DNA from 2 places in the Gardnerella vaginalis ATCC 14018 genome. Region 2 is predicted to be linked to the other one. Evidence: riboswitches for the same ligand, from Rfam matches in the RefSeq annotation. Region 2 holds a riboswitch; the other holds the start of a gene.
What was found. A riboswitch is a leader RNA that binds a small molecule or an ion and turns the genes downstream of it on or off. The one in region 2 is predicted to bind thiamine pyrophosphate.
Positions count from the first base shown of each region.

Region 1: another riboswitch for thiamine pyrophosphate. It lies ahead of thiM (hydroxyethylthiazole kinase); the one in region 2 lies ahead of thiM (hydroxyethylthiazole kinase).

Region 1 is NZ_AP012332.1:543,336-546,488, reverse strand. Features, by position in the region: gene GAVG_RS02055 (hypothetical protein) at 120-746, opposite strand; TPP riboswitch at 1,307-1,399, shown strand; gene thiM (hydroxyethylthiazole kinase) at 1,387-2,928, shown strand; tRNA gene GAVG_RS02040 (tRNA-Arg) at 3,008-3,080, shown strand; gene GAVG_RS02035 (ATP-binding cassette domain-containing protein) at 3,096-3,153, opposite strand, start outside.
Region 2 is NZ_AP012332.1:100,907-104,059, forward strand. Features, by position in the region: rRNA gene GAVG_RS00395 (23S ribosomal RNA) at 1-499, shown strand, start outside; rRNA gene rrf (5S ribosomal RNA) at 665-781, shown strand; TPP riboswitch at 1,098-1,190, shown strand; gene thiM (hydroxyethylthiazole kinase) at 1,178-2,695, shown strand; gene GAVG_RS00410 (bifunctional hydroxymethylpyrimidine kinase/phosphomethylpyrimidine kinase) at 2,701-3,153, shown strand, end outside.

The sequences.
Region 1 (3,153 bases), 440 kb from region 2:
TCTTCTCCTTTAAGTTGCGATAATCAAGTTTTAATTATCGACTTTTGTTATTTATATATGTTTTGATATTAATTTATATTGATTTAAATTAATTTGTTTAATTATTTTTCAATTCTGATTTACTTGTGTAGAACGAGTCGAATTGGAGTGTAAAGAACTTCAACAACAACAGCATTAAACACAGCAGTACCCAAAATGATTGGAAGCATAACAAGAACAGTGTTTGGAGAGTGAAGAATAAAGAAAGATGCGATTGTTGCAAAAATCATTCCAGAAATAACAGTTGCAATAAAGGAAGAAATTAATGGGAAAACACTGAACTTTCTAGCAGCATCCTTAGGAAAAGCCTTTAAATAACCCATCAACATCAAAGTCATAATAATTGCTGCTGGAATATCGCAAGCGTATTCAAGACCAGGAATTGAAGTGTTAAATTGAATTAAAGTCGCAGCCAAAGCACCAATAATCGCACCCTGAATAACATTTGGACGAACCAACAAAATCGCAAGGCAGAACGATGCAATTACAAACTCTGGCTGAATATTTCCAATCGAAAGCGCTTTTGCAACTGTAAAGTCAAGAATACATCCTGCTGCAAAAAGAACAGCCACCAACACCAAAGACGTAATATCTAAAGCATGCTTTTTAACATTTACACCTTTAAGTAAATCCGAAGCCTGATTAACACTAGATTCAGCAGAAGTAAATGAGGTTTCCTGCTTAGTTTCATTAATTTCCTGAGCCATGATTTTCTCCTTTTATGTAGATTTTTATGTTGATTGTTTTAAACAATTTTTTAATTGTTTTTTATGTTTATAGATTTGTTTTAGACGTAAAATTAATCCAAATAGATTTGGCTTTCTGGAGATATAAAAAAGACCTCCAGGTTTACCCTAGAGGTCTTTTACAAGCCTAAACAAGCAGCTTCTAAAGCTTTAGAGTAAACTACGCCAAAGAGAAGTCTGCCACCACCACATACGAGCAGCATCAAAAGTATCGCGAGCTTGAGCATTCATGTTACGCATGATAGCCGCCTCCTTAATACTTAGCTGCAAAGCTAAACGCTTAATGTGGTCAATCACAAATCCAAAATCGTAAATCGTAAAATTTACGATATCCGTTTGTGTTGTGTTTGATGCTAACACTATAAAAGTACAAATGCAAACAAAAATAAAAAATTAATGGAAAAATTTTATAAAATCCAAAACAATAATCTTCAATCATCCCCGAAATTTCAAGCGAAACAACGCAAAACGCGCGAAATAAAATATTACATAGCCAAACGTCATACACAAACGATATAGTCAAAGTCGGTTCGGGGTGCGTAAAAACGCTGAGATTACACCCGTTAAACCTGATCTAGGTAGTGCTAGCGAAGGGAAAATCATGGAAGAATTAAACGAATCAAATGCAAATATAGATACAAATATAGATACAAGTTTTAGCGTTCGCGCAAGAAGACGAATGTTTCTAAATGACGTTAGATCATGCATAGAAAGAGTGAGAGCAAAGAAGCCACTAACTCATTGCATAACAAACAATATTGTTCAAGAAATAACAGCAAATGTACTACTTTCCGCAGGAGCTACGCCAATAATGGTATGCGACCCAGATGAAGCAGCAGGCATTGCAAAAATAGCGTCAGGCGTTCTAGTAAATGTTGGAACATTCGAAGAGATAAAAGGCAAAGCCATACGCAAAGCAATAGAAACTTGCGAAGAAACACAAACTCCTTGGGTACTAGATCCAGTTGGAGTTGGAGTAGACGAATTAACCACTAGAACAAAATTTGTAAGAGAAATAGTAAAACGAAACCCAACAGTAATACGAGCGAACGCAAGCGAAATATTAGCTTTAGTTGGGCAAAACAGTCAGATGAAAGGCGTAGATGCGCAAGATCCAGTAAACTCCGCGCTAGAAGCAGCCAAAAAACTGGCAAAAGAATACGGATCTGTAATATCAATATCTGGAGAAAAAGACGCGGTATACGGTCACGGATGCCTAGTGCGAATAACTGGCGGACACAAGGCTATGACAAAAGTTGTAGGAACTGGGTGCGCTCTTGGATCATTAGTGGCGGCATATGTGGGTGCAAACCCAGAGCGCCCAGTGGCAGCAACAGTGGCTGCACACGTGCACGCTGCAGCAGCTGGAACGTTTGCAGCAAGACAAACAACCGCACCAGGAACATTCAAAACACTGTGGATCGACGCATTGCAAACATTAAGTGTAAACAACATGTTTGAACTAACAAACATTGAATTTAGCATAGAACCAACAGATTGGACGCTTTACCTAGTCACAGATCCACGAATGGGAAACCGTAGCGAAGAACAAGTTGCAGTAGAATCCATAGATGGCGGAGTGACAGTAGTTCAATTGCGAGATAAATACTCCAACGATACTGAAATATCAGAAAAAGCCATAAAGTTACGCAAAACACTTATAAAAGCAAAACATGGAGATATACCGATTTTCATAGACGATCACGTTGACACCGCAGCAAAACTGGGATTCAACCTGCATATTGGTCAAAAAGATACGCCTTTCGTTACAGCACGTAAATCCATGCCAGCCGAATGGATGATTGGACTTTCTTGCGCAAGAGTAGACCTAATGGAAAAAGCATATAAAGAGTGCAAAGAGAACGATACTCCACTTCCTGATGTTATAGGAATCGGAGCTGCATTTGCCACAAATACTAAGGCGCATGATGTTCCTCCTCTTGGAGTTGAAGGCGTAAATGAAGTAGCAAAAGTAGCACACAGCATGGGTGTAAAAACTCTAGCGATTGGTGGAATACACGAAAACACCGTTTTTCCAATCAAAGACCTAAGCATTGATGGAGTATGCACTGTATCTGCTCTCATGTGCGCTGAAGATCCTAAAAAAGTAGCAAGCGATCTTAAAAGCGTAATAACTCGCTAAAGTATGCATTAAAGTCACAAAGATTGGCTAATAGCGTATACTTTCAATCCCTAGCAACGTGTATACTTTCACAAGTTGCGGGCTTGTAGCTCAGTGGATAGAGCGTCTGCCTCCGGAGCAGAAGGTCGTGGGTTCGAATCCCATTAAGCCCACATTGTATGTTAGTATTAATTTCCTCCAAGAAGAGCAAAAGTACCGTAATATACAGCAGCGATTAAAGCGATA
Region 2 (3,153 bases):
GCCGGCGTACGGACGTGGCATCGCTCAACGGATAAAAGGTACCCCGGGGATAACAGGCTGATCATTCCCAAGAGTCCATATCGACGGGATGGTTTGGCACCTCGATGTCGGCTCGTCGCATCCTGGGGCTGGAGCAGGTCCCAAGGGTTCGGCTGTTCGCCGATTAAAGCGGCACGCGAGCTGGGTTCAGAACGTCGTGAGACAGTTTGGTCTCTATCCTCTGCGCTCGTTGGAATGTTGAGGAGACCTGCCCATAGTACGAGAGGACCTGGGTGGACGAACCTCTGGTATGCCGGTCGTCACGCCAGTGGCGCTGCCGGTTAGCTACGTTTGGAAGGGATAACCGCTGAAAGCATCTAAGCGGGAAGCCTGCTCCAAGATTAGCATTCCTTGCACTTTGTGTGTGAGCCCCCATGTAGAACACGTGGTTGATAGGCTGGATGTGGAAGCCCTGTAAGGGGTGGAGCTGACCAGTACTAATGGGCGATTGTGATACTACTTGTATTGCTTATCGTTTAATTCTCTTAGATAGTATGGAGTGTTAGACGGTCATTTTATGGTTAAGTTGTTGATTTTGATGATTGTTTTTCTGTTGCTCGCGTTCATGTCCGGTTCCCAAACCGCCAATTTGCCGCTCGTTTAAAGCGAGTGTATAATCTAGTTTTGCGGTGGTCATGGCTCAGGTGAGACGCCCGGTCCCATTCCGAACCCGGAAGCTAAGGCCTGACACGGTGAGGGTACTGCACTCGATAGGGTGTGGGAGACTAGCACGCTGCCGCATTATTCTTTCTAGCGGGGAACTTGATTGTTCCCCGCTTTTTTATTATTTAAGTTTAGGTTATCGTTCGCGCGCACGATTCACGCGCTTACTGTAGTGCGATTGTACTTGATTTACGTCGTGTCGTTATACAAACGCACTACATGGAAGGTCCTCGTTCGCGCGGTCTAAGCGCGCTCACGTCTTCGCCGCCGTAGAAGCACACCGTGCTTCTACGCTAAGCGGCTCAGCGCTCCGAATTACCTTTTCGCGCTACGCTCTAAGCGAAAAGGCAGGTCGGAGCGCATATAAATAACGTCATAACGAACATATATAGTCAAACATAGGTTCGGGGTGCGCATAAGCGCTGAGATTATACCCGTTGAACCTGATCTAGTTAGTACTAGCGAAGGGAAAATCATGACTACTGTGTCGTGCTCTAAAAATAGTGAATTCTCAACTAATGCTCGTTGCAAGCAATTCGTTCAAGATGTACGTGAATGCATCGAAGCTTTGCGCGCAAAAAATCCACTAACACATTGCGTAACGAATAATGTTGTTCAAGAAATAACGGCAAACGTTCTGCTAGCTGCTGGTGCATCGCCAGCAATGGTCGTAGATGCAGAAGAAGCTGAAGTCTTTGCTCAAATCGCATCTGGTGTATTAGTAAACATTGGAACGTACAGGCCAGTAGACAAAGAATCTATGGATGCTGCGATTCGCGGAGCTGTAAAAGCGCACACTCCATGGGTTCTTGACCCAGTTGCAGTTGGCGGTTTAGCTCCACGCACGCAATACGCGCGCGAAATTGTTAAAAGTCATCCTGCTGTAATTCGTGCCAACGCTTCCGAAATCTTAGGCTTAGCTGGAGAAGAAAGCGGCGGTAAAGGCGTAGACGCTGGAGATTCCGTTGATTCGGCAGTTGCAGCAGCTAAGAAGCTAGTTAAACGCTACGGCTCGGTAGTGGCTATTTCTGGCGAAAAAGACGCTATTTATGGTCATGGATGCTCGGCACGAGTTTCTGGCGGCCACGAAATAATGACGAAAGTAGTCGGCACGGGCTGCTCTCTTGGCGCGTTGGTGGCAGCATACGTTGGAGCAAATCGAAATCGACCTTTTGCAGCAACAGTTGCCGCGCACGTACACGCTGCTGCAGCAGGAACTTGGGCAGCGCAACGCTCAACATTGCCAGGGTCATTTAGAAAATTATGGATGGATGCGCTTATGGATTTGAGCGCAGACGAGATGCTGAAATTAGCGAATATTGAATTTGAACTCGATCCTGTTGATTGGTCTTTATACTTTATAACAGACCCAAAGATGAGTGATCGAGCCGAAGAAGATATTGCAGTTGATTGCGTTAAAGGCGGAGCAAGCGTAGTCCAATTGCGCGATAAGTACGCAAATAGCGAAACTTTTAACAATAAAGCTCAAAGCCTGCGAGACAAAATGCTTGCTAATGGTTGCGGAGACGTGCCGATTTTTGTTGACGATCGTATAGATTGCGCTAAAAGCTTAGGGTTCAACTTGCATGTTGGTCAAACAGACACGCCTTATATTGAAGCGCGTAAGTCTATTCCTGCAGAGTGGATGGTTGGACTTTCTATAGAAAAGTTAGAACAGTTAGATTACGTTTATAACGAATGTGCTAAAGAAAATGTGGCATTGCCTGATGTTATTGGAATAGGCCCAATTTGGCCTACTGCCACTAAGCCAGACGCTGCTCCTGCTTTAGGAGTTGAAGGAGTAGAAAAGATTGCTAAACGCGCTAAAGAACTCGGCATTAGCACTCTAGGAATCGGCGGAGTTAATGAAAATACCGTGTTTCCTATTAAAAGCACTTCAATAGATGGTTTATGCGTAGTATCTGCTCTAATGCTTGCGCAAAATCCTTGCGAAGAAGCACACAAATTACGCGATGCCATTACAAAGGAATAAAAATAATGAATAATCAATTTTCGCAAACTCAAGCACCTTTGCAATCAATTTCTAAATTATATGATTCAAGTCTAAGGCCATCTTCCCTACCTTCTTTAGAAGAGCCAATTATTCCGCGAGTGCTAAGCATTGCTGGAACTGATCCAACAGGCGGAGCTGGAATTCAAGCTGATCTAAAATCAATCACAGCATCTCATGGATTTGCAATGTGTGTAACAACTAATTTGGTTGCTCAAAACACTTGCGGTGTGCGCGAAGTTTATACTCCTCCAACCGACTTTTTGCAAGCGCAACTAGAAGCAGTATTTGATGACGTAACTATTGATGCTGTAAAAATCGGCATGCTTGGAGACAAATCATATATTAGCCTAGTTCAAGATTGGCTTAAGAATCATCCTGTTCCTGTTGTTGTGTTAGACCCAGTGATGGTAGCAACTTCGGGAGATAGGTTGCTTGAA